Regions from separate parts of the Variovorax sp. 160MFSha2.1 genome, predicted to be linked through region 3. Evidence: predicted binding sites of a transcription regulator. Region 3 holds the regulator's gene; each other region holds the start of a gene.

Region 1 (7,589 bases), 210 kb from region 3:
CCCTCCCCCCAGGCTTCGCGCACTTCGTGTCGCTACGCCAACCCCCTCACCGGGGGCGACATCGGCGGCCCGGCAAAGCCGGTTCCGCGATGTCCCGCGAAAGGGCCGTGCGAGGTCGGGACGGCCTTCGCCTCCCCGTCAAAAACAACCATCAGGAGACAGAGCACATGAACATCGCCTTCAAGACCATTGCCGCGGCCGCGCTGCTGGCGCTTTCGTTCGGCGCCGCCGCCCAGACCGCCGCCGGCGGCACGCTCGACAAGATCAGGTCCAGCGGCAAGGTGGTGCTCGGCGTGCGCGAGGCTTCGCCGCCCATGGCCTACATGCTGGGCGCGGGCGAGAAGTACGTGGGCTATCACGTCGAGCTGTGCGAGCGCGTGCTGAAGGACATCGCGCCGCAGGCCAGGCTCGAATACATGGCCGTGACCGCGCAGAACACCATCCCGCTGGTGCAGAACGGCACGCTGGACATCGGCTGCGGCCCCACCACCAACAACATGGCGCGCCAGCAGCTGGTGGCTTTCGCGCTCACCACCTACGTGAGCGAGGTGCGCATGGCCACCAGGGTCGACTCGGGCATCACCAGCCTCGACCAGCTCGCGGGCCGCAACGTGTCGGCCTCCAGCGGCACCACCGCGGTGCAGCTTCTTCGCAAGCGCGAGCGCGCGCAGAACGTCTCTTACAACACCTTGCTCGGCAAGGACCACCTGGAGAGCTTCCTGCTGATGGAGGCGGGCCGCGCCGATGCCTTCGTGCTCGACGACAACCTGCTGGCCGGGATCATCGCGAACTCGAAGAACCCCTCGGCCTACCGCATCGTGGGCGAGCCGCTGGGCTCGGAGCCGATCGCGCTGCTGTTCCGCAAGGACGACCCGGCCTTCAAGTCGGCGGTGGACGACTCGCTGCGCCGCATGATGAAGAGCGGCGAGCTCGAGAAGATCTACGGCAAGTGGTTCGTCGCAGCCATTCCGCCGAAGAACACCAGCCTGAACCTGCCGATGAGCGCGACGCTGAAGCAGCTCATCGCCGAGCCCAACGACAAGCCGCTGGAGGCCTACGCCAAGTGACCGCAGACACAGTCGCCCCCGTCGTCTTTTCTCCTGCGCAGCGCGTGCGCGCCATTGGCGTCTCGGAGATCCTGCGCATCACCGACCACGCCAACGCGCTCAAGCGCGCGGGGCGCCCGGTGATCGTTCTGGGTGCGGGCGAGCCCGACTTCGACACGCCGCAGAACGTGCGCGACGCTGCCGTGCGCGCCATCGGCCGGGGCGACACGCGCTATACGGTGCTCGACGGCAGCCCGGCGATGAAGGCGGCGGTGCAGCTGAAATTCAGGCGCGACAACGCGCTCGACTTCGCGCTCGACGAGATCAGCGTGAGCGCGGGCGCCAAGCAGGTGATCTTCAACGCGCTGATGGCCAGCCTGGACCCGGGCGACGAGGTGATCCTGCCCGCGCCGTACTGGACCTCGTACGCCGACATCGTGCAGGTCTGCGGCGGCGTGCCCGTGCCGGTGGCCTGTACCGAAGCGAACGGCTTCAGGCTCGACGCGGCGCAGCTGGAGGCGGCCATCACGCCGCGCACGCGCTGGCTCTTCCTGAATTCGCCCTCGAACCCGAGCGGCGCGGCCTACAGCGCTGCGCAGCTCAAGCCGCTGTGCGAGGTGCTGCTGCGCCATCCGCAGGTCTGGGTGCTGGCGGACGACATCTACGAGCACATCCTCTACGACGGTCTGGCCTTCGCCACGCCGGCGGCGGTGGAGCCGCGCCTGCGCGAGCGCACGCTGACGGTGAACGGCGTGTCCAAGGCCTATGCGATGACCGGCTGGCGCGTGGGCTACGGCGCGGGGCCGCGCGCGCTGATTGCAGCGATGGCGGTGGTGCAGAGCCAGACCACCTCCTGCCCCTCGTCCATCAGCCAGGCGGCCGCCATCGAGGCGCTGACCGGGCCGCAGGACATCGTGGCCGAGCGCTGCGCCGACTTCCAGGCGCGGCGCGACTTCGTGGTCGCCGCGCTGAACCGCGCGCCAGGCCTGCACTGCCGCGTGCCCGAAGGCGCGTTCTACACATTCGCGAGCTGCGCCGGCGTGCTCGGCAGGCGCACGCGCGGCGGCGCGCTGCTGCACAGCGACAGCGACTTCTGCCGCTACCTGCTGCAGGACTTCGAGGTGGCGGTGGTGCCGGGCAGCGTGTTCGGGCTGGCGCCGTATTTCCGCATCTCGTACGCGACCTCGATGGCGCAGCTGCAGGAGGCCTGCGAGCGCATCGCCGCCGCCTGCGCCGCGCTCGAGTGAGCGACCCATCGGCCTTTTTCATTTCATCGGAAACCCCATGACCACACCCCGCACCGGCGGCCAGATCCTGGTCGACCAACTCGTCACCCACGGCGTCGAGCAGCTCTTCTGCGTGCCCGGCGAGAGCTTTCTCGCCGTGCTCGACGCGCTGCACGACGCCTCCATCGACGTGACCGTGTGCCGCCAGGAAGGCGGCGCGACGATGATGGCCGAGGCCCAGGGCAAGCTCACCGGCAGGCCGGGCGTGTGCTTCGTCACGCGCGGGCCGGGCGCCACCAATGCGTCGGCCGGGGTGCACATCGCGCACCAGGATTCGACGCCGCTGCTGCTCTTCGTCGGCCAGGTCGCGCGCGAAGCGCTGGGGCGCGAGGCCTTCCAGGAGCTGGACTACGGCGCGGTGTTCGGCACCATGGCCAAGTGGGTGGTGCAGATCGACGACCCGGCGCGCGTGCCCGAGCTGGTCTCGCGCGCCTTCCATGTCGCCACCTCGGGCCGACCCGGCCCGGTGGTGATCGCGCTGCCGGAAGACATGCTGACCGAGGCCGCGACGGTGGCCGACGCGAAGCCGTACGCCGTTACCGAAACCCACCCCGGCGCGGCGCAGCTCGCCGAGCTGCAGCAGCGGCTGTCGCAGGCGCAGCGGCCGGTGGTCGTCTTGGGCGGCAGCCGCTGGTCGGAGAAGGCGTCGCGCCAGTTCGCGGATTTCGCCGCGGCCTTCTCGCTGCCCGTGTACTGCTCGTTCCGCCGCCAGATGCTGATGTCGGCCGAGCATCCCTGCTACGCGGGCGACCTCGGGCTGGGCGTCAATCCGAAGATGCTGGAGCGCATTCGCAACGCCGATCTCATCCTGCTGGCCGGCGGGCGCCTGTCGGAGGTGCCGTCGCAGGGCTATGAGCTGCTGTCCATCCCGCAGCCGAAGCAGGCGCTGGTGCACGTGCATGCCGACGCCGACGAGCTGGGCAAGCTGTATCGCCCGGCGCTGGGCATCCATGCCACGCCGCAGGCATTCGCCGAAGCCGTTTCCACGCTGCGCCCCGCGCAGGTTCCGGCCTGGGCGGCGGAAACGAAGACCGCTCGCCAAGACTTCCTGCGCTGGAGCGACCCGTCGCCGATCCGCATTCCGGGCGCGCTGCAGATGGGCGAGGTCATGCAGCACCTGCGCGAGGTGCTGCCGGCCGACACCATCTTCTGCAACGGCGCGGGCAACTTCGCCACCTGGGTGCACCGCTTCTGGCCGTTCCGCGCGTACGCGAGCCAGCTCGCTCCCACCAGCGGCTCCATGGGCTACGGCCTGCCGGCCGGCGTCGGCGCCAAGCGCCTGTGGCCGCAGCGCGAGGTGGTGGTGTTCGCGGGCGACGGCGACTTCATGATGCACGGCCAGGAATTCGCCACCGCCGTGCAGTACGGCCTGCCGATCATCGTGGTGCTGCTGGACAACGCCATGTACGGCACCATCCGCATGCACCAGGAAAAGCACTACCCCGGCCGCATCAGCGCCACGCAGCTGAAGAACCCGGACTTCCGTGGTTACGCGGAGGTGTTCGGCGGGCACGGCGAGCGCGTCGAGAGCACCGAAGAGTTCGGCCCCGCGCTGGCCCGTGCGCGCGCCAGCGGCAAGCCGGCGATCCTGCACTGCCTGCTGGACCCGGAGGCCATCACGCCGGGCAGCACGCTGCAGTCGATTCGCAAGGCTGCGCTGGAGGGCTGAGCAAGCCTCAGCGCAGGCCGCCTACGTACCGCGGTGGGGGCGTGGGCGGCTGGCCGTCGGGCTGGCGCGCCGCCAGGCGCGCGGCGCGTGCCAGCGGTTCCATCGCCTGCTCCAGGCGGGTGGCGAGCAGGTAGAGCTCCTCGTCCTTGGTGTCGGCGGCGTGCGCGCGCGTCATGCGCACGATCTCGGCGGCGTACTCGGCATTGGTCGCCATCCATTCGGTGTCGGTCACGCGGCCGTGCTTTCGCCGCAGCGCCACGTGGAGGCGGGCGGCGAGGGCGATGCGTTCGCTTTCTGACATGGATGGGGACATGGCTTGTTTCCTCCGGCGGTGGGTCAACTGCTCCCGAGATGTTCCCTGTGCTGTGCAAGATCGAGGCCCAGCTGCTCGCTGTCGGCATCGACGCGCAGGCCGACGATGACGTGCACCAGGAACAGCACCACGGCCGTGCCCGTCGCACTGAAGATGGCCACGCTGCCGACCGCGATCGCCTGCGTCAGCACGTCGCCGGTGGCGCCCGAGATGCGTGCGTCGGCGAACACGCCCGTCAGCAGCGCACCCACGATGCCGCCGATGCCGTGCACGCCGAACACGTCGAGCGAGTCGTCCGCCCCCAGCAGGTGCTTCAGGCCGGTGGCGCCCCAATAGCAGGCCAGCCCCGCGATGGCGCCGATGGCCAGCGCGGCCGGCGGCGTGACGAAGCCGGCCGCCGGCGTGATGGCCACCAGCCCGGCCACGAGGCCCGAGCACAGGCCCAGCAGCGAGGGGCTGCGCCGCACGATCCATTCGCCGAGCATCCAGCTCATGGCGCCGGCAGCCGCCGCGATGTGCGTGACCAGCATCGCCAGCCCCGCGCGCCCGTCGGCCGCCACCGCCGAGCCGGCATTGAAGCCGAACCAGCCCACCCACAGCAGGCCGGCGCCGGTCATGGTGAAAGCCAGGTTGTAGGGCTCGAAGGCCTCGCGGCCGTAGCCCTTGCGCGAGCCGAGGGCGTAGGCGCACACGAGCCCGGCGATGCCGGCGTTGACGTGCACCACCGAGCCGCCCGCGAAGTCGAGCGCGCCCATCTGCGCGAGCCAGCCGCCCGGCTCCCACACCCAGTGCGCGACGGGTGCGTAGACCAGCACGCTCCACAGCAGCGCGAACCAAAGGATCGCCGAGAAGCGCATGCGCTCGACGAAGGCGCCGAGCACCAGCGCCGTGGTGATGATCGCGAAGGTCAGCTGGAACATCGCGTAGACCGACTCGGGCACGTTGGGCGCCACGTGGCTCACCGCGAGCTGGCCGGCCTCCTTCAGGTAGTCGAAGCCCGAGAACCAGAAGCGCCCGGAGCCGCCGAGCCAGGGCCAGCCCTCGGTGAAAGCCAGCGAATAGCCCACCGCGAACCAGGTCAGCGAGACCGTCGAGGCGATCGCCACCACCGCGGCCATGGTGGCCAGCACGTTCTTGCGGCGCACCATGCCCGCGTAGAAGAGAGCGATGCCGGGCAGCGTCATCAGCAGCACCAGCGCGGTCGAGGTCATCATCCATGCGGTGTCTGCCGCGTTGATGGAGGCTTGCGGTGCCAGGGCCATGGTCGCTTTCTTCTTCATGTGGTGGACTCAGGCGCCCCGTGCACAAGTCGTGCCACGTCGTTAACTATCAGAAACACTTTGGTTTGCAAATCGGGCTTCCCGCGTAAGGCAAAGCGGGTAATTCCCTATGCACTGAGGCGGTGCGTGCCCCTAAAGTCTGCGCACTCGCGAACGGGCCCTGCTCGTGTGCCGAGGGTCCGAGGAGACAAACCCCCAAGCAACAATAAAAATTCTTCAAAGGCTCCGTACGAGATGCCTGTCCAAGCTTGAAAGGCGCCGCTGGTCGGCGCCTTTTTTATTTGTGCGGGGCTTGGGCATCGGCCATTCCAGCTACTTTTTCGATAGCACCGGGGTGAGACAATCCGGGCCCTATGGAAATGCTGGTGGTCACGGGCGCCTCTGCGCTCGCGGGTTTTGTCGATTCGATCGTGGGCGGAGGCGGCCTGATCCTGGTGCCTGCGCTGTTCGCCGTGTTCCCGGGCGCACCGCCCGCGACCCTGCTGGGCACCAACAAGAGCGCGTCCATCTGGGGCACGGCCGCCGCCGCGGCCCAGTTCAGCCAGCGGGTGCAGATGCGCTGGGGCGCGCTGTGGCCGGCCGCGCTGCTCGGCTTTGCCGGCTCGATGCTGGGCGCCTGGGGCGTCACCATGTTTCCGGGCGACTTCCTGCGCAAGGCGCTGCCGCTCATCCTGCTGGGCGTGCTGCTGTACACGCTGGCGCGCAAGGACATGGGCCGCATGCACGCGCCGCGCTTCTCGGGCAGGGCGGAGACGCTGGCGGCCTGCACCATCGGCCTGTCGATCGGGCTGTACGACGGCTTCTTCGGGCCGGGTGCGGGCAGCTTCCTGGTGTTCCTCTTCGTGCGCTGGATGGGCTACGACTTCCTCAACGCCTCGGCTTCGGCCAAGATCATCAACACGCTGACCAACGCCGCCGCGCTGATTTTGCTGGCGGCCAAGGGCCACGTCTGGTGGCACTACGGGCTGGTGATGGCTGTGGCCAACGTGGCCGGCAGCGTGCTGGGCACGCGGGTTGCACTGAAGCACGGCGCGGGCTTCGTGCGGGTGGTGTTCATCGTGGTGGTGAGCGCGCTGATACTGAAGACCGCCTACGACGCATTCCTGAAATAGCGCAACACGAAAGTCGCCCGATGTCCTCTCCCCAAGATCCCGTCGAGCGGCCCGTTCCCGTCAGCTTCTGGCAGGCCTTCGGCTACTGGCTCAAGCTGGGCTTCATCAGCTTCGGCGGGCCGGCCGGGCAGATCGCGCTGATGCACCAGGAGCTGGTGGAGCGCAGGCGCTGGATCTCGGAGAAGCGATTCCTCCACGCCCTCAACTACTGCATGCTGCTGCCCGGCCCCGAGGCCCAGCAGCTCGCCACCTACATCGGCTGGCTCATGCATCGCACCTGGGGCGGCATCGCGGCGGGGGCGCTGTTCGTGCTGCCCTCGCTCTTCATCCTGATCGCGCTGTCGTGGGTCTACATGGCCTACGGGCAGGTGCCGGCGGTGGCGGGGCTGCTGTACGGCGTGAAGCCTGCCGTGACGGCCATCGTGCTGTTCGCGGCCTGGCGCATCGGCTCGCGGGTGCTGAAGAACGCATGGCTGTGGGCGATCGCGGCGGCGGCCTTCGCGGCGATCTTCGCGCTGAGCGTGCCCTTTCCGCTGATCGTGCTGGCGGCCGCAGCCATCGGCTATTTCGGCAGCCGGGTGGCGCCGGAGCGCTTCGCGCCCGGCGGCGGGCATGGCGCGGCGGTGGCTTCCGCCGGCCCGGCGCTCATCGACGACGACACCCCCACGCCCGCGCACGCGCGCTTCGGCTGGGGCCGCTTCTGGCGCGTGCTGGGCGTGTTCCTCGCGCTGTGGCTGGGCGCCATGGGCGCGCTCACGGCGCTGTACGGCTGGCACGGCACGCTCACGCAGATGGGCTGGTTCTTCACCAAGGCCGCGCTGCTGACCTTCGGCGGCGCCTATGCGGTGCTGCCCTACGTGTTCCAGGGCGCCGTCGACCACTA
Region 2 (7,589 bases), 270 kb from region 3:
TGGCCCATGAAGCCCTTGGTCGAACTGGCATGCGTGCGTGCCGGGAAGCGGCGCGCCACCAGCGCGCCCTCGACCTCGTCGTTCTTCTGGCTCGCGGTGCCGTGCATGTTGATGTAGTCGATCGCCTCGGGTGCGAGCCCGGCGCGCGCCAGCGCCTCGTCGAGCGCGCGCTCGGCGCCCAGGCCCTCGGGGTGGGGCGTCGACATGTGGTGCGCGTCACTGGCTTCGCCGTAGCCCAGCAGGTGCAGCGGCGCGGCATCGGCACCGGTCTGCACGCGCTCGACCAGCGCGAAACCCGCGGCCTCGCCCAGGCTGATGCCCTTGCGCGCGGCGTCGAAGGGCCGGCACGGCTCGCTCGATACAAGTTCGAGCGAGTTGAAGCCGAACAGCACGCTGCCGCACAGCGTGTCGGCCCCGCCGACCACGGCCGCGTCGGCCAGGCCCAGGCGAATGAGCCGCTCGGCCGAGGCGAACACCTTCGCGCTGGACGAGCAGGCGGTGGAAATCGTTTCGCTGGGTCCGCTGATGCCCAGCAGCTGCTGCGCGAACATGGCCAGCGAATGCGGTGTGTGCACCTCGGGGCGGCGCTGTCCGGGCGGGAACATGCCCTGCGCGTCGAGCTGCGTGTAGGCCAGCTCGGTCTCGCCGATGCTCGCGGTGGAGGTGCCCAGCACCAGCGCGATGCGCGATGCGCCGTATTTCTCGCGCGCCGCGGCAACGGCATCGATGAAGCCGTCGGCCTGCAGGCCCATCCAGGCCAGCCGGTTGTTGCGGCAGTCCCACTGCGCGAGCGATTCGGGGAGCCGGACCTCCTCGACGCCTTCGACGCGGCCGATCCAGGTGGGCAGCGGCGCGTCGCCGAAATCGTTGGCGCGCAGCCCGCTGCGCGACTGCGCGAGCGCGTCGGCCAGCGCTTCCTTGCCGACACCGACGGCGCTGGTGGCCGTGTAGGCACTTATCTGAAGAGGAGAAATTCGGGACGGCACGATCTTGTAGGTGTTGGGCTGTCGGTCAGGCGGACGATGGACGCCGGCAGGAAGCGAAGCGCGCGGCGGGAAAAGAAAATTGAAAGAAACGAATGTATACCGGCACAGCCTACCAGTTGCGCGGCCCGCGCACCGTCGGCCGTTTCCTATAAGGCCCAGGCCCTATTGACGGCCCTGTGGGCTTGTGGTCGCCGTCAGCCGCGAGGCCAGCGCCACCAGCAACAGCACCGGCGCGCCCAGCAGGGCGGTGCCGACGAAGAAGCTGCTGTAGCCGTAGGCGTCGACGAAGGCACCCGAGTAGCCGGCCAGGAACTTCGGCAGCAGCAGCATCAGCGAGCTGAAAAGGGCGTACTGCGTGGCCGAGTAGCTGATGTTGGTGAGGCTCGACAGGTAGGCGATGAACGCCGCCGAGGCGATGCCGCCGGCCAGGTTGTCGGCCGAGACCACCGCGATCAGCGCAGTCAGGTCGTGCCCGCGCGTGGCCAGCCAGGCGAAGAGCAGGTTGCTGGCGGCGCTGAGCACGGCGCCGAGCATCAGCACGCGCATCACGCCCAGGCGCATCGACAGCACGCCGCCGACGAAGGCGCCCGCCAGCGTCATGATCACGCCGTAGATCTTGCTGACCGAGGCCACCTGGTCCTTGGTGAAGCCCATGTCCACGTAGAACGGGTTGGCCATGATGCCCATCACCACGTCGCTGATGCGGTAGATGGCGATCAGCGAGAGGATCAGCACCGCCTGCCATTTGTAGCGGCGTATGAAATCGGCGAAGGGCTCGATCAGCACGTTGCGCAGCCATTCGGCGGCGGTCCGGGCCTTGGGCATGGCGCCCGGCACCGGCTCGGGCGAAAGCAGCACCGTGACCACGCCGATGGCCATCGATGCCGCCATGACCAGGTAGGCCGTCTTCCAGGCGCCGTTCTGATAGGCCGCCGCGCCCGTGGCCGCTGCAGCGGGCGCCACTTCGGCCCAGGCCGCGACCCACAGCACGCCGGCGCCGGCCCAGATCATCGCGAGCCGGTAGCCTGTCTGGTAGGCGGCGGCCAGCGCGGCCTGCTTGCGTGCCTCGGCCGATTCGATGCGGAAGGCGTCGAGCGCGATGTCCTGCGTGGCCGAGCCGAAGGCCACCAGCAGCGCGCACCACACCAGCGGTGTGAGCCCGTGGCGCGGATCGTTGACCGCCATGCCCGCCAGCCCGGCGATGACCATGCACTGCGCCAGCAGCAGCCAGCCGCGGCGGCGTCCCAGCAAGGTGGTGAGCGGCGGCAGCGGCAGCCGGTCGACCAGCGGCGCCCAGACCCACTTGAAGCCGTAGGCCAGCCCGACCCAGCTCAAATAGCCGATGGTGGTGCGGTCGATGCCCGCTTCGCGCAAGCGGAAGCTCAGCGTGCCCAGCACCAGCAGCAGCGGCAGCCCGGCCGAGAAGCCCAGCGCCAGCATGCGCAGGGTGGCGGGCTCCAGGTAGACCTTCAGCGCGTCGCGCCAGGGCGGTGAGGTGGGCGTGGGGGTTTCTGCGGGCGAGGCGGACATGTGCCCTGGATTGTCCATGAGCGACGGCCCGGGTTCCCGGGCTTCTTGTCTTCATTTGTTCCTATCATCCCGCTCCTATGTGCACACGATGCGATCGCCCCTTCACCGACTTTCCCGCCCCCTCCGCAGCTTCCGCGTGGCATCCGCGGCGAGCCTTCCTGCTCGCGGCGGCCGGCGCGGTTCTCGCGAAGCCGGCCCTGGCGCAGGTCGACGTGGGCAAGGCCTCGGTGGCCCGGAACATCGTGCCGGTCGAGCAGATCGAGACGGCCGGCGTGCAGCAGTACGGCCAGCTGCTCGAGCAGGCACGCGCCAAGGGGGCGCTCGCGGGCGAGAGCAATCCGCAGCTGCAGCGCCTGCGGGCCATCGCCAGGCGGCTCATTCCGTTCGCGATGCCGTGGAATTCGCGCGCCCGAGACTGGAAGTGGGAGGTCAACCTGATCGGCAGCAAGCAGATCAACGCGTTCTGCATGCCCGGCGGCAAGATCGCCTTCTTCACCGGCATCCTCGACCAGCTCAAGCTCACCGACGACGAGGTCGCGATGGTGATGGGCCACGAGATGGCCCACGCCCTGCGCGAGCATGCACGCGCCCGCCTGGCCAAGAGCGCGGGCACGGGCGCCGCGCTCTCCATCGGTGCGCAGCTGCTCGGCTGGGGGCAGGTAGGCGACCTGGCCGCGCGCGCCGGCACGCAGCTCATCACGCTCAAGTTCAGCCGCAGCGACGAGACAGAGGCCGATCTCGTCGGGCTCGAACTGGCGGCGCGGGCGGGCTATGACCCGAAGGCGTCGGTCTCGCTGTGGCAGAAGATGGCCACGGCGTCCAGGAATCAGGGCGGCCTGAGCTTCCTCTCGACGCACCCGAGCGGTCCGGACCGCATCTCGAAGCTCGAAGCGAACCTGCCGAAGGTCGAGAAGCTCTACCGCGACGCAAGGAAGAGCTGACTTGCATGACTCCCTCTCCCCCGTGGGGAGAGGGCGGGGGTGAGGGCTACGGCCTCTAGATAAGAGTCGCGCTTCATCTTCCGCACCTGCCCTCACCCCAACCCTCTCCCCCAGGGGAGAGGGAGCCAAGCCCGGGGGAGGGAGCCCAAAGCCCGAGGGGAGCGGGCCAATCCCCGCACGATTCCGATCTGCGCCACGGTGCGCTTGCGCTGGCATGCCGCTTGCATCTCAACTTGTACACATGTTTGGATGCCTGAAGATGGTGCACGAAGAAAACCCGAAAAGCGGAACGCCAGAAGCGGCCTGGATCGCCAGGTTCGCCTCGCCTGTGGCACACACGCACGCCGCCGTGGCGCTGGATTTCGCCTTGCCGCTCGCGGGCCTGCGCTTCGCTGTCAAGGACAACATCGACGTGGCCGGCGTGCCCACCACCGCCGCCTGCCCGGCCTTCGAGCGCCTGCCCGAGGTGCACGCGACCGTGGTGCAGCGCCTGCTCGAAGCCGGTGCATTGCTGGCCGGCAAGACCAATCTCGACCAGTTCGCCTGTGGCCTGAACGGCACCCGCTCTCCTTATGGCGAGGTGCCCAACGCTTTCGACGCGCGCTATGTATCGGGCGGCTCCAGTTCGGGCTCGGCCTGTGTGGTGGCCATCGGCGAGGCCGACTTCGCCCTGGGCACCGACACCGCCGGCTCCGGCCGCGTGCCGGCCGGGCTCAACAACATCGTCGGCCTGAAGCCTTCGCGCGGCCTGCTGAGCGCCTTCGGCGTGGTGCCCGCCGCGCAGAGCGCCGACTGCGTCTCCATCTTCGCGCGCACCGTCGCCACCGCGGTCGACGTGCTGCTCGCAGCCGCCGGCCACGACGCGCGCGATCCGTACTCCCGCGAGATCGACTTGCGCCGCGAGCCGCTGCCCGCGCGCTTCCGCTTCGGCGTGCCCGACCGGCTGAGCTTCTTCGGCGACGCCGCCGCCGAGCAGGCCTTCGGCGATGCGGTCGCGCGGCTGCTCGCCATGGGCGGCACGCCCGTCACCATCGCCTACGCGCCGCTCGCGGAAGCGGCCGCCATGCTCTACGAAAGCGCACTCGTCGCCGAGCGCTACGCCGCGGTGCGCGAGTTCTTCGACGCGCATGCCGACGACGTCGTCGAGCCCGTGCGCGGCATCCTCGCGAGCGGACAGGGCTACAGCGCGGCCGACGTGTTCGACGCACAGACCAGGCTGCGCGCCATCGCGCAGAAGGTCGAGCCGATGTGGCGCGACATCGACCTGCTGCTCGTGCCCACCGCGCCCACGCACTACACCCGCGAGCAGATGCGCGCCGATCCGGTCGCGCTCAACCGCAACCTCGGCGCCTACACCAACTTCGTCAACCTGCTCGACTACGCCGCGCTCTCGGTGCCCAGCAGCTTGCGCGCGGACGGCCTGCCTTTCGGCATCACGCTGATCGGCCCCTGCGGCAGCGATCTCGCACTCGCCGAACTGGGCCAGCGCTTCCACCACGCCACCGGCCTTGCGCAGGGCGCGACAGGCGAGCCTCTGCCGCCGCCGCGTGCGATTCCGGGGCTCGCGGCGGCGGGTGCCGGCACCTTGCCGATCGCCGTCGTCGGTGCGCATCTCTCGGGCATGCCGCTCAACAGCCAACTGACCGAGCGCGGCGCGACCCTGGTGAGCTCCACCACCACCTCGCCCGCCTACAGGCTGCACGCGCTGCCGGGCACCGTGCCGCCCAAGCCCGGGCTGCGTCGCGTGGCCGAAGGCGAGGAGGGCGCAGCCATCGCGCTCGAAGTGTGGGCCGTGCCGCTCGCGCAGGTCGGCAGCTTCCTCGCGCTGATCCCGCCACCGCTGGGCCTCGGCAGCGTGGAGCTGGCCGACGGCAGCTGGGTGAAGGGCTTCATCTGCGAAGGCCACGCGCTGGACGGCGCGCAGGACGTGAGCCATCACGGCGGCTGGCGCGCATACGTCGCGAGCCGCGCCACCCCGAGTTCCAACTGATCAGAGGAGTTCCGATGAGCATCCAACAACACCCTCCCGCCGCACGCCGGCGACGCCAGCTGCTGCAGGCCGGCGCCGCGGGCATGGCAGTGCTGGCCGCGCCCGCCATCGTGCGCGCGCAGGGCGCGGCTGCGAAGCTGCGCATCGGCTTCTGGCCGGTGGCTGCCGGCCTGCCGTTCTTCGCGGCGGTCGACAAGGGCTACTTCAAGGAGGCCGGCCTGGACGTGGAGCCGCTGAAGTTCGCCGGCGCGCAGCAGGTGATGGAAGGCATGCTCGCGGGCCGCTGCGACGGCAGCGCCAACGGCACGGGCTCCGCCAATCTCGCGATCGGCGAGATCGCGCAGCCCGGGCTGTTCAAGATCTTCTGCACCAACCCGAGCAACGCGAAGTACGTGCTCGACGAATTCATCGTCGCCAAGGACAGCCCCGTCAAGTCGGTGGCCGAGCTGGCCGGCAAGAAGGTCGCATCGGGCCCCGGCATCCAGAACGTCACGCTGTGCAAGACCATGCTGGAGCGCGCGGGCGCCAAGGGCGCGACCGTGAGCGAGCTGCCCATCGGCCAGCACGTGGCTGCGCTGGTCGCGGGCCAGGTCGACGCCTGCTACACGCTGGAGCCCACCGGCACCGTGGGCCGCATGAACGGCACCACGCGCGTCGTCGAGGCCGGCGTGGTGGCCAGGTACATCCTCGGCGACCCGATGGCGCCGTGGCACGGCGGCGCGGCCAGCCTCACCAGCGACTTCATCAGGAAGAACCCCGAGGTCGCGAAGAAGTACATAGCCGCCTACGCACGCGGCGTGGAGCTGGTGCGCAGCAAGCCCGACGAGGCACGCCAGTTCATGAAGGGCTACACCGCCATCGAAGGCAAGCTCACCGCCGAGGTGCCGCTCGCGTCGTACATGCTCTACAACGAGTTCAAGCCCAGCGACGTCGCGTACTTCCAGAAGTTCTACGACCTGTTCACCGAGAAAGGCATCTTCGAGAAGAAGGTCGCGGTGGACACGCTGCTCTACAAGGCCTGAAGACCATGGCCGAAGCAAGCTCGACCACGGCCGCGCCGTGGACCCCGCCGGCCAGCGCGGCCACCGCCGCGCCGAAGCTGCCGCTGCGCGACCGCCTGCTGCCCTTCATCGGACCGGTGGTGCTGTTCATCGTGTGGGACCTGGCGGTGCGGCTGGGCTTCATCAAGCCGATCCTGCTGCCCACGCCGGCCGACACCGTCGCGGCGCTCATCACAGGCCTGGCCGGCGGCCCGCTGCTCACCGACTTCGCCATGACCGTTTGGCGCACCGTGCAGGCCTTCGTCATCGCGGCGGCCATCGGCGTGCCGCTGGGGGTGCTGCTGGGCAGCAACGAGCGCGCCTACCGCAGCGTGGAGTTCCTGATCGACTTCTTCCGCTCCACGCCGTCGTCCGCGCTCATCCCGCTGTTTCTGCTGATCTTCGGCGTGAGCGACGTCAACAAGGTGGCCATCGCCGCCTTCGGCGCGCTGCTCATCGTGGTGTTCAACAGCGCCTACGGCGTGATGAACGCGCGCAAGCAGCGCGTGATGGCGGCGCGCGTCATGGGCGCATCGCGCTGGCAGATCTTCAAGGACGTGCTGGTGTGGGAAAGCCTGCAGCCCAGTTTCGTGGGCCTGCGTTCGGCGGTGTCGATGGCGCTGGTGATCGTCATCGTGGCCGAGATGTTCATCGGCTCCGACACGGGGCTCGGCCACCGGATCATCGACGCGCAGCAGGTGCTCAACGTGAAGAGCATGTACGCGGCGATTCTTTCGGCGGGTGCGCTGGGCTATGCGCTGAACGTCCTCTTCCTGGTCGCCGAACGCCGCATCGTGCACTGGAGCGGAAGATGAAAGTCACGCAGGACATCGTCGTCAACGGCCCGGTGTACGCCGACGTTCCGAAGCCGGTCTTCAAACCCGGCCCGGCAGGCACGCACATCACCATCCGAGGGCTCACCAAGTACTTCGCGGGCTGGCCGCTGTACGAGAACTTCGACCTCGACATCCCGAAGCACGCGATCGTCTCGGTGTTCGGCCCCAACGGCTGCGGCAAGTCCACGCTGATCAACATGATCGCGGGGCTGATCCCCGTCGACTCGGGCGAGATCCTGTTCGACGGCAAGCAGCGCAAGGACACC
Region 3 (7,589 bases):
CCTGGGGCCTGAACTTCGGCTTCGAGAACAAGGTGCGGCTGCTGGTGCAGGTCGAAGCGGTCAACGTGCAGTGACGACACCGAAGGCAACGCCATGATCGACACCACCCTAGCCCTGCTCGGCATCGCCGGCGCCATGACCGTGGGCGCGATGAGCCCCGGCCCCAGCTTCGTGATGGTGGCGCGCACGGCCGTGACTTCGCGCGCCGACGGCCTGGCGGCCGCGCTGGGCATGGGCGCGGGCGGGCTGGTCTTCGCGATCGCGGCGCTGGCGGGGCTGCAGGCAGCGTTCCTCGCGGTGCCGGCGCTGTACCTGGCGATCAAGGGGTTGGGCGGCGCGTACCTCTGTACCTGGGCTTCCGCATCTGGCGCGGCGCGCGGCAGCCGCTGGCCGTGGCGCAGGAGGCCGATGCCTCGCAGCGCCCGCAGGGCCGGGGCAAGCGCACTTTCCTGCTGGGCCTTGCCACGCAGGTGAGCAACCCGAAGACGGCCGTGGTCTACGCGAGCATCTTCGCGGCCTTCCTGCCGCGCGAGGTGCCACTGGTGCTGGCGCTGGCGGTGCCGGCGGTCATCTTCTGCATCGAGACGGGCTGGTATTCGATCGTGGCGCTGGCACTGTCCTCGGCGGCGCCGCGCTCGGCCTACCTGCGCTACAAGGTCTGGATCGACCGCGCGGCGGGCGGCGTGATGGGGCTGCTGGGGCTGCGGCTCGTGTGGTCGGCCGTGCGCGGCACCTGACCTAGAGCAGGCTCTCCGGCGTCAGCGGCGCCAGGATCTCAAGCATGGTCCGGTCCCAGAAGCCGGAGTCGGGCTCCTCGGTCAGCACGGTGATCTTGCCGGCGTCGTCGCTGACCCATTCGATGCGCGACTGGTCGCTGCCCTCGGCGAAGCGCAGCCTGTAGGCGCCCTGCTGCTTGAGCACATCGATGAGCTTCAACGCCTGCTGCGCCATCTCGGGGCTGCGGATGAAAAGGCCGATCTCGGTGTTGTGCGTTTCCGAGCGCGGGTCGAAATTCATCGAGCCGACGAAAAGAATGCGCTGGTCGATCACCGCCGACTTGGCGTGCAGCCGGCCCACCGAGGTGCCGAAGAGGCCCAGCCGCACGCTGCTGCGGGTGCGCTTGGTGCTCAGCTCGTAGAGATCGGCGCCGAGCTTGAGCATGTCGGGCCGGTAGCGGCGGTAGGCGGTGTGCACCAGCGGCTCGTCGGTGGCTGCCAGCGAGTTGGTGACCACGCTGATCTTCACGTTGCGGCCGCGGATCTCGCGCATCACCTCCAGCCCCGAAGCGCCCGGGATCAGGTAGGGCGAGACGATGGTCACTTCAGAACGCGCGCGGCGCATCTGCTCGACCACGTTGTAGCGCACGCTGTCCACGTCCAGCAGCGGCACGCCGCCGTAGGAAGCGGTCTTGCCGATCACGCGCTCGGGCGAATCGGCATAAGCCTCGGCGGTGGTCCAGATCAGGCCGAGCTTGCCGGCATCCAGGTCTTCGGCCATCGGGCTGTAGCCCAGCAGGTCGTTGGGCGCGGGCTTCGGCGGCGGGGGCGTGGTGTCGGGGCCGGTGGCCAGCTCGAAGCGCTTCTGCAACTCCTCGCGCGGCAGGTCGCTGGTCACCACGGACTGGATCGGCCGCACGTAGATGCTGTTCCAGTACTGGTCGAACAGGCTGCCCAGCCGGGGAACCAGCGCGCCGGTGACGAAGGTGTCGAGGTCGATGAAGTTCTCGCCCGAGGTGCGCCTGAAGTACTGGTTGCCGATGTTGCGCCCGCCCGCCACCGCCATCGCGCCGTCGGCGATGAACAGCTTGTTGTGCATGCGGCGGTTGACGCGGCTGAAGTCGAAGAGCGAGGCGGTGAAGCGCTTCAGCAGGCTGCCGCGGCCGGCCGGGAAGGGGTTGAACAGGCGCAGCTCCACGTTGGGCGTGGCGGCGAGGCCCAGCAGCAGCTCGTCCTCGCCGGAGGTGTAGAGGTCGTCCATCAGCAGCCGCACGCGCACGCCGCGCTGGGCGGCGTCGCGCAGGGTGCGCAGCAGGTAGCGGCCGGTCTCGTCGTTCTCGATCTGGTAGTACTGCACGTCGAGCGTGCGCTGGGCGCGGCGCGCGAGCTGGATGCGGGTGTCGAAGGCGAAGTCGCCGCCGGGCATCAGGCGGAAGCCGCTGAGGTCGGGGTCGGGCTGCGAGGCCAGCGCGATCTTGCCCAGGGCGGTGTCGGCCGAGACGGCGATGGTCCTGGTGGGCGGGCGCGGGGCCTCGTCGGGCAGGGTGGCGCAGCCGGCGAACAGCAGCACTGCCACCATGGCGAAGACCCAATGCCCGGCGCGCGACATCAGGCCACGGCTCATCGGCTTCTTTCTAGAGTGCCTTGCGCAGGTTGGCGGGGGCGATGCGCAATGCTTCGCGGTACTTGGCGACGGTGCGGCGCGCGCACTCGATGCCCTGCTCCTTCAGCATCTCGGAGATCTGGCTGTCCGACAGCGGCTTCTTCACGCTCTCCGAGCCGACGAACTGCTTGATGAGCGCGCGCACCGCGGTGCTCGACGCGTTGCCGCCGGTCTCGGTGCCCAGCGCCGAGCCGAAGAAGTACTTGAGCTCGACCGTGCCGAAGGGCGTGGCCATGTACTTGGCGGTGGTCACGCGCGAGATGGTGGACTCGTGCAGGCCCAGCTCGTCGGCGATCTCGCGCAGCACCAGCGGGCGCATGGCGAGCTCGCCGTGCACGAAGTAGCTCTTCTGCCGCTCGACGATGGCGTTGCTCACGCGCAGGATGGTGTCGAAGCGCTGCTGGATGTTCTTGATGAACCAGCGCGCCTCCTGCAGCCGCTGCGACAGCGCCTGGCTGCCCTCGCCCTTGTGCGACTTGAGCGCGCCGGCGTAGATGTCGTGCACGCGCAGGCGCGGCATGACCTCGGGATTGAGCATGACGCGGAACTTCACGTTGGTGCCGCGCCCGGTCTTGGTGACGATGACGTCGGGAACGATGATGTTGCGTTCCACGTCGACGAAGCTGCGGCCCGGCTTGGGCTCCAGCCGCGCGATGACCTGCAGCGCCGAGCGCACCAGCTCCTCGCTGCTGCGGGTGAGCGTGGCCAGGCGCTTGAAGTCGCGGCGCGCGAGCAGCTCCATGGGCTGCTTGCAGATGGCGATGGCGGTCTTGCGGACCAGCTCTTCTTCCTCGGTCTCGTCGTCGCTGGCCATGGCGCGCAGCTGGATGCTCAGGCACTCGCCGAGGTCGCGCGCGCCGACGCCGGCGGGCTCCAGGCTCTGCAGCAGGCCGAGCGCCACCTGGAAGTGGTGCACGAGGTCGTCGAACTCGTCGTTGTCGTCGCCGGCCAGGCCCGAGGCCAGCGCGGGCAGCGAGTCTTCGAGGTAGCCGTCGTCGTTGAGCGATTCGATGAGAAAGCGCAGCGCGGCGCTGTCGCTCTCGTTGAGCCGCAGGCTCAGCGCCTGGCGGTGCAAAAAGGACTGCAGCGACTCTTGGCTGCGCGCGAGCTCGGTGGCATCGGCGCGCTCGTCGTCGCCTGCGTTGTTCTGGCGCGCGGGCGCATCGCCGCCCCATTCGCTGTCGTCGGGCGCCATGTCGACGGTGCCGTCGCCTTCCCAGTCGGGCTCGCGCTCGGAGATCTCGGCGGCGGGGCCGTCGGAGTCGGCGGCCGTGGAAGCCGTTTCGGAAGAGGAAGTGGTGGAGGTCGAACCGGACGTGGGCGCGAAGTCGCTTTCGCCGCCTTCACTGCCGCTGCCGCCATTGCCATCCTCGTCGCGCGGTACCGGGGCATCCGCAGTCTCGAGCCCGAACTCTTCGCGCACGGCTTCTTCCGCGGTGCGCTCGAGGAACGGGTTCTCGTCGAGCATCTGCTCCACCTCCTGGCTCAGTTCGAGCGTGGAGAGCTGCAGCAGCCTGATCGACTGCTGCAGCTGCGGCGTGAGCGCCAGATGCTGCGAAACGCGAAGGGACAGCCCTTGCTTCATGATGGAAACCGCCCCCGCGCCTTACATGCGGAAGTGCTCGCCCAGGTACACCCTGCGTACCTCGGCGTTGTCGACGATCTCCGAAGGCGTGCCTTGTGCCAGCACGTGCCCGTCGCTGATGATGAATGCGTGGTCGCAGATGCCCAGCGTCTCGCGCACGTTGTGGTCGGTGATGAGCACGCCGATGCCGCGCTCCTTCAGGAAGCTGATGATCCGCTGGATTTCGATCACCGCGATCGGGTCGATGCCGGCGAAGGGCTCGTCCAGCAGGATGAAGCGCGGCTGCGTGGCCAGCGCGCGCGCGATCTCGACGCGGCGGCGCTCGCCGCCCGACAGCGCCAGCGCGGGCGAATCGCGCAGGTGGTCGACGCGCAGGTCGGCCAGCAGGTCGGTCAGGCGCTCCTCGATGTGCTCCTTCGACAGCGGCACCAGCTTGCCGTTCGCGTCGGGCTCGCTCTGCAGCTCGAGCACGGCACGCACGTTTTCCTCGACCGTGAGCTTGCGGAAGATGGAGGCTTCCTGCGGCAGGTAGCTCAGGCCCATGCGGGCGCGGCGGTGAATCGGCATGTGGGCGATGGGCTCGCCGTCGATGGTGATGTCTCCGGCATCGGCGCGCACCAGCCCCACGATCATGTAGAACGAGGTGGTCTTGCCGGCGCCGTTCGGGCCGAGCAGCCCGACGACTTCGCCCTTCTGCACGTCGAGCGAGACGTCCTTCACGACCGTGCGGCTGCCATAGCTCTTCTTCAGGCCGCGCGCGACCAGGCGGCTGCCCGGTGCGCCGTTGGCGTCCTGAGTTCCTGCGGATTCGATCACTTGCGCGTGTCTCCCTGGTCACTGAGCGTGGTGCTCTGGCGCAGGCCCTTGCCGGGTGCAGGGGTGGGCGCCGGAGCCGGCGCCTTCGCACCGCCGGCCGGGGCCGAGGCGCCTGCGGCCGGCGCGGTGGCGGCCTTGGGGGTGAGGATGGTCCTGACGCGTCCGCCCGGGGCCGAGGCGTTCACGGCAGTGTTCGGCGGCACGGTGGAACCGTTGACGGTGTAGGTGTCGTTGCTCTGGTCGTAGACGATCAGCGCGCCCTGGCTCTCGTCGTTCGGCGTGGCGCCCAGCAGGCGGCGCATGGTGGCGTTGCGGATGAACTTGACGTTGTCGGCGCGGCTGTCGTACTCGATGACTTCCGACTCGCCTTCGATCCACTCGTCGGGCGCGTTGCGCTTCTGCTTGTAGTAGGCCCGCTTGCCCGGCGCCGCCGTGACCACGCCGTACTGGTAGCCCTCGGCGTCCTGGCGCACGTCCAGCCGTGCGCCACGGATGATGATCGTGCCCTTTGTCACCAAAACGTTGCCGGTGAACACGCTGGTCTGCTTCAGGTCGTCGTAGCGCATCGAGTCGGACTCGATGTTCATCGGCTTGGAGCGGTCGGCGGTTTCGGCCACCGCTCCCGAGGCGAGGCCTGCCAGCAACAGCGCGCCGGCGGCCAGGCGGCCGATGCGACGCAGGAAGGGGGTTGTGGGGTAAGAGTGCAATGTCATAGAGGCACGAAACTTGCTCGGCATTGTATGCGGCTGAGTGCTTCTGCCCCGCACGCACAGGTGAAAAAGCCCGCCTAAGCGGGCTTGACTTTCCTTCTGGTTTTCTACCAGAAACACCGCGCAACGGCGCGGCACGGTTCAGCTTTTCGGGCTTCAGCCCTTCTTCGCTTCACCGATCAGATAGTTCACGACCTGAAGTACTTTGGTCATGTTGCCGGCGGTTTCGCCGTCCACGTACCAGCGGCCGGCCACGGCCATCGCGGGCACGCCGGCCACCTTGTAGGCGTCGGTCAGCTGCGAGGCGCGCTTGGCCTTGCTGGCCACGCCGAACGAGGTGAAGGTTTCCTTGAACTTGGTGGCGTCCAGGCCGTTGGCGGTGGCCCAGGCAATGATGTTGGCGTCGCCGTTCACGTTCTGGCGCTGCGCGTGGATCGCGTTGAACACCTTGGGCTGGAACTCGTCGACCTTGCCCATGGCTTCGAGCGCGTAGTACAGGCGCTGCTTGGCTTCGACGTCGTTGCCCACGAAGGGAACGGGAATGCGGCGGAAGGAAACTTCCTTCGGGATGGTCTTGAGCCACGCTTCCAGCGTCGGCTCGAAATCGTTGCAGTGCGGGCAGTTGTACGAGAAGAACTCGACCACCTCGACCTTGCCCGCGGGAGCGTCGACAGGCACGCGCTTGTCGAGCACCAGGTACTCGGAACCGGCCTTGGGCGCGCGCGCCTGGGCGTGGGCCGTGTTGACACCCAGGGACATCAGCCCGAGCGAAGTGGCGGCCAGCGAAAAGTCACGACGTTTCATTTGAAAGGGTTCTCCAGTTGGTACGGCAGACTGAGCCGGCGCGCGGCGGGGAGTTCCACTCCCCTGCTCGACGGCGCGCCCGAAGCTACGAAAGGCGATATGAAAGGCGACGAATGGTGGCGGTAAACGCCGCCCGGCGGGGCTTGAGGGCTATTCCGGCTGTTGTGTGCAGCGCTCAGCGCTGCACGCGGACCAGCGCGGAATCCATGCCGCCGCCGTCCAGACGTTCCTTCAGGCGGTCGGCGTCGTCCTTCTTGCTGAACGGACCGGCGCGCACGCGGTAGACGGTGCGGCCCGCCTGCTCGCGCTCCGTGACCTTGGCCTCGACGCCCATCAGCGACAGCTTGGCGCGCTGCGCCTCGGCGTCCTCGGTGGTGCGGAAGGCGCCGGCCTGCACGAAATACATGAAGGGATCGGGGCCCGAACTGCTGCCAGCATTGCTGTTGCTGCTGCTCGGCGCGGCCGACGCGGTGGTCGTGCTGCCAGAGCCGGAGACCTGGCCCGAACGCGCGCGGGCCAGATCGCCCAGCGGGTCGTTCGATTGTTGCGGCAGGGCGTTGGCCTCGGCCGGCACCGGCGCGGTGCGCGGCGGCTTGGGCGCCACCACCACGGGCACCGGCGGCGCGGTGTTGGGCGAAGCGGTGGCCGGAGCGGCGGCGGTGTTGCCGGTGGCGGGCTCGCCGGTGATGGGGTTGACCGGGCCGGTCGCAGCCGCCGGCGTCGCCGGCTTGGGAGCGCCCGCCTTGCCGGCCAGCGGCGCGTTCGGGTCCCAGTCGCGGTTCTTGCGGGCCTCGGCCTCGTCCTGCTCGGCGCCGCCGCGCTGCGTCTTGGTCACGAACGGGATCGGCACCTTGGTCACATAGACCGCGATGCCCAGCGCGACGCCCAGGCCGAGCACCAGCCCGATGATCAGGCCGATGACGATGTTGCCGCGTTGACTTCTTGTCTTCTTCATGGTGAGGGAGTTCACATCTTGCTCGGCGCACTGACGCCGAGAATCGCGAGGCCATTGTGCAGCACCTGCGCGGTGGCGGCGACCAGCGCCAGGCGGGCCAGCTTCACCTTCTCGTCGTCGACCAGGATGCGCTCGGCGTCGTAGTAACTGTGGTAGCTGGCGGCCAGTTCGCGCAGGTAGAAGGTGACGTCGTGCGGGGCGAAATCCTTCGAGGCGGCCGTCAGCATGGCCGGGTACTTGGCCAGCAGCAGCATCAGCGCCTGGGCGGCCGGGCTTTCCAGCGGCGACAGGTCGACGTCCTTCAGCGAAGCGGCGTCGCCGCCCCAGCCAGCCAGCACCG
Region 4 (7,589 bases), on a different replicon from region 3:
GCGATGTCGGTGGTGCGGTAGCCCACCAGCGCCATGCGCTGCTGTTCCAGCAGCCGCGTGGCCAGCAGCTCGCGCAGATTCTGGCTGCCGAAGTAGCCGGCCAGTACCAGCGGCCGCTTCTCGATGAGCAGCTTGCGGGTCTGCTCGACGGTGGATTCGGGCCGGCTGCCGTCGTCCTCCGTCGCCAGCGCGAAGGTGTGGCCGTTCACGCCGCTCTTGCGGTTCGCCGCGTCGAAAGCCAGGCGCATGCCGGCCGCATAGCCCTGGCCCTGCTTGGCCTCCAGGCCGCGCATCGGGGCTACCTGAACGACCATCACCTCGATGGCAAAGGCATGGCTCGTTGCCGATGCCGTGATCGCCATGGCTGCCAGCCAACGCGCGAGCTTGCTTCGATTCATGGCCGGCTCCATCTCTTGTCTTAAGGAGTGCTGAGTATGTGCAGCACATTGACACATGATCCGGGGCATTCCCGGATCGCCGCAAGGGGCTGAGGTCGACGGTGTGACATCGTCACGGCGGTTCCTAAATCCAGATCTTGGCCGTCACATAGGTAAGCACGACGCCGATCGCCGCAGCACTGAACATGAAGAGGACGGGAGAGAGCTTCAGCAAGTAGATCGCACAGCCAGCGGTGACCGCAAACGCCGCCGCATGGCCCGCGAACTCCGAAGTGAATGTGCTGATGGTGTTGATGTCCTCGTTGAGGATCGCCTGCAGCCGGTGGCTCTTCATGCGCTCGATTGAGGCGACAGGCGTGTGCAGGATTCGGAGCGAGACATCCTTGCGCAGCGCTGCGACGACCCTTTGCCCTGTGAAGCTGTTGACGATGCCCGCCAATGCGTGCCCGCCGACCGAGAACAGCCCCAACGCAGCCAATCCCACCGCAGCGGAGCGCTCGATGGCCGCGTTGCCATGCATGGCACTGTTGATCTGCTCCAGCAGCAACGCGGTGGCCATGCCACTCACGCATCCCAACAGCGTCGCCAGGACGATCACGTAGGCGAAGGGCCTGAGCAAGCGCCGAGTTTCAGCAGAGAAGGTCGAGTGTGTGTTCAAAAGCGATGCATTCAGAGATGGCGGCGTCCAGTGCACGATCGCGGATGGCACAGGCTCGCTGCAACTGGAATGGTGTCGGTGGGAGGCTGGGAGGTTGTGTTCAGCGAGCGCCTGATGCTGTGGTGCTTGGCGTGGATCCCCTCCTCATTCTTTTGTTGTCGCATGAAGGATCGCTCAACGAATTGCCAAGATTTGATCAAGATCCGCGCCGTGCCGAATGGTCGTTGCGCGATGCGGATTCCCATGACAAGAAGGCGGTGTTTAGGAGGCCGAAATCGAATGAAGGCGCCGCATAATGCGCACCCGCCGCGGGCACCCTGTTCCGCCCAGGTCGGGGCGCCATTGCCCTTCAGCGGCGGCGCACATTGAATCCCTTATGGCCGACGAACGTATCCTGATTGTTGAAGACGACCCGCAGATTGCCGAGGTGCTTTCTGCCTACCTGCAGCGTGAAGGGTTCCAAACGGCGCACAGCCGTGATGGTGAGGAGGCGCTGCGGATGTTCGGGCAGTGGCAGCCGGCGCTGGTGCTGCTGGACTACATGTTGCCGCGACTGAGTGGCAGTGAGGTCCTGGCCGCCATGCGCCGCACGAGCGATGTCCCGGTCATCATGGTGACGGCCATCAATGACGAAGCCGAAAAGCTCGGCGCGCTGCGCTACGGTGCGGACGACTATGTGGTCAAGCCCTTCAACCCGAAGGAGGTCGTCGCACGCGTGCAGGTGGTTCTTCGGCGTTCGCGGGCTTCGTCGTTCGCTGCGAAGTCCCGGCTTTCTCATGGGGCGCTCGAACTCGATCTCGATGCCGTGACGGTGCACGTCGACGGTGATGCCAATCCGCTTGAATTGACGATCACCGAATTCAAGCTGCTGTCGACCATGATGCGGCATCCGCGCAAGGCCTTCACTCGGTTCGAGCTGCTGCAAGCCTGCCTGCCCGAAAGCGATGCGCTCGAACGGGTGGTCGACACGCACGTGCACAACCTGCGGCGCAAGCTGGAGGAGCGCGGTGTCACGGGCATCCCCCTCGCTGTGCGAGGCGTTGGCTATCGCCTGGGCGGTTCGTAGCGATGCGCTCGCGTCGATCACTTTGGGCGTGGCTCACTTGGCGGATGGTTGTCTTGGCCATTGCCGCGACCGCAGCGGTGCAAGCCGGGATGTGGGGGCGCTACAACTACCTGGAAGCAAAGGCTGAGTCCAAACTGCCGCCCGCGGTGGCCGCAGAGATGCGGCGTCTTGAGATTGAGCCGGAAAAGAACGCAAAGCGGTTGCAGGAAATCTATGCCATGTACGGTGAGATTTTCGCGCCGCCGTCCGATACCGAGGATCTGATCGTGCAGGCGCTGTTGAGCCTGGCCATCGTTCCCTTTGTGGTGGCGTTCGGCCTGATTCTGGCGCGCCGTATCGTTCGACCGGTCTCGCACGTGGTCGCGGCCGCAGAGTCGGTGGCGACGGGACGCTTCTCGGCCCGGGCACCGGTGCTCGAAGCGGCGCCTGCTGAACTCCAGCGCCTCGCGATGCACTTCAACAAGATGGCGCAGCGCTTGGAGGCGTACGACAGGGAGCTCCACGATTCGAGTGCGGCCATCGCGCATGAACTTCGCACGCCCTTGACTGCGGCGATGGGACGACTGCAGGGCATTCTGGATCGGGTGTTCCCGTACGAAGAGGGCCAGATCGCCACGGTTCTGGATCAGCTGGAGCAGATCCAGCGCATCATCGGTGACCTGCAGGTTCTTTCGCTTGCGCAGGGTGGTCGACTGCATCTGGAGATCAGCGAGTTCGCCGCGCGGCAATTCGTCGACGAAAGAATCCATTGGGCCAGCCCCGCCTTGCAGGCGCGCAGCGTGCGGGCCGTCAACCATGTCGAGGCCGGGCAGACGCTGCGCGCAGACAGGACGCGGCTCGGTCAGGCTCTGTCGGCCCTCATCGACAACGCGGTGCGCTACGCAGGTGACGGTGGCATCGTGGAGATTGACCTTGTGGAGCGAGACCTGGGCGTTGAACTGATCGTTCGCGACCGGGGCACAGGTGTTTCATCCGATGACGAGGACTTCTCGCGCTTCTTCGAGCGCTTCTGGCGCAGCGAGCAGTCTCGCTCGCGACACGCCGGCGGAACCGGCCTGGGCCTGTCGGTCGTGCAGGCGATCTGCAGGGCCCATGGCGGCCACGCGAGCGCTTCAGCACGCGCCGGTGGCGGCGCAGAAGTGCGCATCTGTTTGCCGTACACGGGAGCGGCGATGGATTCAGGCACGTTGGTGGCCTAACGATACGGTCGGAAGCGTGAACAGGCGGCGCGTGATTTCTTGCAGCACCGCTTCCAGCGCAATCTCGCGTGACGGGGGGACTCCGCCCGCCCGTGCTCAAGACCTCGGCTCGGTGTGCGATTTGCACCGTGCGCTGAGCGGTGAAAGCGATTCGGCATAGCCGTGGTCGAAGGTGAGGGTTTCCTTGCGAGCTGAATTCTTCGGCGGCGAGTTGAAAAGGTTTTTCGTGACGACAGCAGCGGGTTTGCTTTTTCCTGCGGCGACGCGAGGATCTCAATGGGCACTTGCAGTTGGGGAGTGCGACTGTCCCAGATCGCGCGCGTCACCGGTTCCATTTACATCGTGACTGGCAGGCTGCTCAGCCCGGACCACGTGTCGCGGATCCTGGGCAAGCGGCCGCACAAGATCTCCATCATCGCGACTGCCAGGGCGCGCAGGGAGGCGAGTGTGATCAAGCGCAGCTTCCCTGATGTGCGCGTCGCCCAGCACAGCGATTGCGATGCCAAGGGGGGCTTGTCGAGCCCGACACGGTCTGGGTCTCGAGCGCGGACTGCGGCAGGTCCGCGATGATCGAGTCCACCGTCGGTCCGCATTCGATCCAGCGTTTTCAACAGAGCCCTGGAATTCTTTTTCCGCGAGCTCTGGTCTCAGTCGCGCTCGAGATCCAGTGACCTTGTTCCGACGTCCGCCCTCCCCACTGACAGCCAGATCTCCTGAAACGTTCTTCCTTTCCGGCGGCAGCGCCCTGTCGAGGGCGCTGCGGATCGTCCTGCGGCCGTCGCGGGCCACCTGACGGGTGGCGATGCGTGAGCCTCGCGTGTGTTCTAGGACTCGAGCGTTTCCAGCGGGCCGAAGAACTCGTAGCGCAACTGCTGCTTCGGTATGCCAAGCGCCAGCCCGTCGGCATAGACGGCCTTCATGAAGGGCTTGGGTCCGAGAAAATACAGGTCCACGTCGCGGTCGGATGGCAGCAGCCGGGCCAGAAGTTCTCGGTTCACGAAGCCGATTGCATGTGGCCGGTCGGCGGCGCGCGGCGTGTCGTAGACGTACAGCGGCTTCACGTTCGCATGCGTCGCAGCCAGAGCATCCACGCGTGCGCGGAAGGCGTGGGCGCCGCCGTGACGGGCCGCATGCACGAAATGCACCGGCCGACCGGTGTGCGCCATGGATTCCAGCATGCTCATCGCCGGCGTGATGCCCACGCCCCCGGTGACCAGCACCAGCGGACGGGTTTGTTCTCCTGCGGGGTGCAGCACGAAGTCGCCGCACGGCGCCTGGACCTGCAGTCGCGCGCCGACGGTCGCAGTGCTGTGCAGCCAGTTCGAAGCCCGGCCCCCCTCCTCCTTCTTGACGCTGATGCGGTACCACGGCTTGCCTGGCGCGTCGGACAGCGAATAGTTGCGTCGCACCGGCTGGCCGTCGATGTCCAGCACGAGCGTGATGTACTGGCCAGGCGAGAAGGCGAGCAGCGCGCCGCCGTCGGTGGGCTCCAGGTAGAACGAGGTGATGACATCGCTTTCATCCTCGCGACGCGCGACGCGGAACTCGCGCGTTCCGCGCCAGCCTCCGGGTTGTGCTGCGTTGGCGCTGTAGACCTTTTCCTCAGCGGCAATCAGCAGGTCGGCCAGTGCGCCGTAGGCCTCGCCCCAGGCGGCAATGACTTCATCGGCGGCGGCGGCGCCCAGCACATCCTTGATGGCACGCAGCAGGTAGCTGCCGACGATGGGGTAGTGCTCGGGCAGCACGCCGAGTGCCGCATGCTTCTGGATGATGCGCGGCAGCGCATCGCCAATGGCTTCCAGACGGTCGATGTGTGCTCCATAGGCGACGACCGCACCTGCCAGCGCCCGAGCCTGGCTGCCGGCCGCTTGGTGGGCTTCGTTGAAGAATGCCTTCAGCTGAGGATGCCCCTCGAGCATGAGGCGGTAGAAGTGGCGGGTAATGGCCTCGCCGTGCACCTGAAGCGCAGGCACGGTGGACTTGACGATGGCGATGGTTTGCGGGTTCATGGCTTTTCCGAATTGATGTTGGCGGTGTCGACATCTCACGATCTGTGCCAGCGACAACCATGAGCCAAGTCCCTGTCGCCATTGGTGATTTTTTGCAATGGTCAAATTGACAACTTCAAGCAGTTGTATTTATGACCACAAATGATGTCAGTTTGACCCATGACCTTCCGCCTTCGGCGGCTGAAGCGAGCAGATACCGATCGCTTCTGGCCGCGGCGCGCGGACTCGTTCAATGCGATGCGGCTGCTCTCTTGCAACTCGAAGGCGATGTTCTCCGGCCGATGGCCGTGGACGGCTTGAGCGACGAGACACTCGGACGCCAGTTCCCGGTGGCTGCCCACCCGCGTTTTGCGCGTCTGCTCGACAGTCCGCGAGGCCTGCGGTTCGCCCATGACTGCGGTTTGCCGGACCCTTACGATGGCCTGATCGTGGGGCAGCCTGGCATCCTGCCGGTGCATGACTGCATGGGCGCACCGCTGCGTCTGCGTGGCATCCCATGGGGCTTGCTCACGCTCGACGCCCTCGAGCCGCACACGTTCGACGCGGTGAGCCCGGCCCAGGTCGAGGCGCTCGTGGCACTCGTGGAAGCGGGCGTGGAGGCCGTCCAGACGATCCGCGAGATGGAAGCTCGCGCCGCGCGCGAGCAGGCCGTGGCTCACGCCCTGCGCGCCGGGCGCGGCGCACCGCGCGAATTGCTGGGCAGCGGCGCGGCCATGAAGCAGCTTTACAGCGAGATCGAGACGGTCGCCGTGTCTGACCTGACGGTGCTGCTGCTGGGCGAGACGGGCGTGGGCAAGGACCTGGTGGCGCAACGCCTGCACGCGCGCTCGCGTCGCAGCGAGCAGCCGCTCGTGCAGGTCAACTGTGCAGCACTGCCCGAGGCGCTGGCGGACAGCGAGCTCTTCGGCCACAAGCGCGGCGCGTTCACGGGCGCCATGCACGACCGCGATGGCAAGTTCGAGATCGCGGACGGTGGCACGCTCTTTCTGGACGAGGTCGGAGAATTGCCGCTGAGCGTGCAAGCCAAGCTGCTGCGCGTGCTGCAAAGCGGTGAAGTGCAGCGCCCTGGGAGCGATCGCACATTGAAGGTCGACGTCCGCGTGATTGCGGCCACCAACCGTGACTTGCCCGCGGCGATCGCGCAGGGACGGTTTCGCGCGGATCTCTACCACCGGCTTTCGGTCTATCCGCTGGTCGTCGCGCCGCTGCGCGAACGGGGACGCGATGTGCTCGCGCTCGCCGGCGGCTTCCTCGAGGAAAACCAGCATCGCTTGGGCGCGCGCAATCTACGGCTCTCGCCGGCGTCGAAGTCTGCCTTGTTGGCGCACGTCTGGCCAGGCAACGTGCGCGAGCTTGAGCATGTGATCAGCCGCGCATCACTGCGGGCCGTCAGGGAGCAGCCCCGCGGGGCACGCTGGACGGCCATCGAACCACGCCACCTGGCGTTGGAGAGCTCCGCAGTTGGCGCTCCGGCTGACCTGAGGAGGAAGGCCGTGTCCTTACCGGCAGAGGGCCAGGTCCCTGCGGTTGCGGTGCGCAGCACATTGCGTGAAGCCACGCTGGCGTTCCAGCGAGCCTGGCTCGATGAGATGTTGACGCGGCATCAGGGTCACCTGGCCAACGCCGCGCGTGAAGCTGGGATGGACCGCAGCAACTTCCACCGGACACTGCGCAAACTCGGCCTGCTGCAAGCCGATGATGCGGACGCCCGCAATCAGTCCGGCGCGAACCTGTGAAGGCCCCGCGCGCCTGCGTTCAGCAAGCAGTGCCTTGCAAAAAGGGCCGGGTGCCGATTCCAGCTGCGCATCCCGAGCTTTCCCTGTCTGTTTCTTCCTCCCAAGCACGCACCGTGGAGAGGGCTAGAGTCCATCCCGCATGCTTGGAAAGAAGTCCCGAATATCCGCGTATTGCGTGTCAGCCTGCGCCATCAGTGCAAAGGCCTTGAGCTTTGTGGCGTCGGCATAGGGAACCTGGGAGCTCCCTCCGCCCGAATGCCGGCACAGCAGATCGTCGTCATCCAGGTTGAGCAAGGTGCGGCATGCCACCGGGCGAGCCTCGTAGACGGTGCAACGGTCTGCACGAAGAAACGGGCAAGGCGTCAGCGGACCCGTTTGCAACTGCCGTTCCATCTCGGACAGGTTTTCGGCCTGCGCGTGGTCTGCGACGCGCAGGCTGCGTCTTGGCACGCTCGGCGCCCTTGCCGCTGGCGCGACCCAGCAGACGGGCCTCGATCAGAGAGATCGTCACCGGGATCTGGCA

The links. The regulator sigma-54, encoded in region 3, starts transcription at its own class of promoters, with help from an activator protein. The targets are predictions, from matches to a motif close to TGGCANGNAANCTGCTTT.
Region 1: ABL838_RS02070 (ammonium transporter) is a predicted target of sigma-54. The motif match lies at 5,614-5,631, and genes of this name have one in related genera.
Region 2: atzF (allophanate hydrolase) is a predicted target of sigma-54. The motif match lies at 3,668-3,685, and genes of this name have one in related genera.
Region 4: hmpA (NO-inducible flavohemoprotein) is a predicted target of sigma-54. The motif match lies at 5,363-5,380, and genes of this name have one in related genera.

What each region holds. Positions count from the first base shown of each region.
Region 1 is NZ_CP157624.1:465,210-472,798, forward strand. It holds gene ABL838_RS02050 (amino acid ABC transporter substrate-binding protein) at 168-1,067, shown strand; gene ABL838_RS02055 (pyridoxal phosphate-dependent aminotransferase) at 1,064-2,293, shown strand; gene ABL838_RS02060 (thiamine pyrophosphate-binding protein) at 2,331-4,001, shown strand; gene ABL838_RS02065 (hypothetical protein) at 4,009-4,314, opposite strand; gene ABL838_RS02070 (ammonium transporter) at 4,338-5,594, opposite strand; gene ABL838_RS02075 (sulfite exporter TauE/SafE family protein) at 5,948-6,706, shown strand; gene chrA (chromate efflux transporter) at 6,727-7,589, shown strand, end outside.
Region 2 is NZ_CP157624.1:401,187-408,775, forward strand. It holds gene ABL838_RS01745 (beta-ketoacyl-[acyl-carrier-protein] synthase family protein) at 1-986, opposite strand, end outside; gene ABL838_RS01750 (AmpG family muropeptide MFS transporter) at 1,149-2,534, opposite strand; gene ABL838_RS01755 (M48 family metallopeptidase) at 2,594-3,457, shown strand; gene atzF (allophanate hydrolase) at 3,717-5,447, shown strand; gene ABL838_RS01765 (ABC transporter substrate-binding protein) at 5,462-6,469, shown strand; gene ABL838_RS01770 (ABC transporter permease) at 6,475-7,302, shown strand; gene ABL838_RS01775 (ABC transporter ATP-binding protein) at 7,299-7,589, shown strand, end outside.
Region 3 is NZ_CP157624.1:671,770-679,358, reverse strand. It holds gene ABL838_RS02985 (YceI family protein) at 1-74, shown strand, start outside; partial or broken gene ABL838_RS02980 (LysE family translocator) at 94-737, shown strand; gene ABL838_RS02975 (phospholipase D family protein) at 739-2,340, opposite strand; gene rpoN (RNA polymerase factor sigma-54) at 2,351-3,964, opposite strand; gene lptB (LPS export ABC transporter ATP-binding protein) at 3,986-4,780, opposite strand; gene lptA (lipopolysaccharide transport periplasmic protein LptA) at 4,777-5,493, opposite strand; gene ABL838_RS02955 (thiol:disulfide interchange protein DsbA/DsbL) at 5,647-6,294, opposite strand; gene ABL838_RS02950 (SPOR domain-containing protein) at 6,470-7,249, opposite strand; gene argS (arginine--tRNA ligase) at 7,261-7,589, opposite strand, start outside.
Region 4 is NZ_CP157625.1:371,813-379,401, forward strand. It holds gene ABL838_RS33230 (ABC transporter substrate-binding protein) at 1-398, opposite strand, end outside; gene ABL838_RS33235 (ABC transporter transmembrane domain-containing protein) at 523-1,017, opposite strand; gene ABL838_RS33240 (response regulator) at 1,433-2,122, shown strand; gene ABL838_RS33245 (ATP-binding protein) at 2,176-3,321, shown strand; gene hmpA (NO-inducible flavohemoprotein) at 4,146-5,330, opposite strand; gene norR (nitric oxide reductase transcriptional regulator NorR) at 5,462-7,066, shown strand; gene ABL838_RS33260 (YkgJ family cysteine cluster protein) at 7,190-7,516, opposite strand.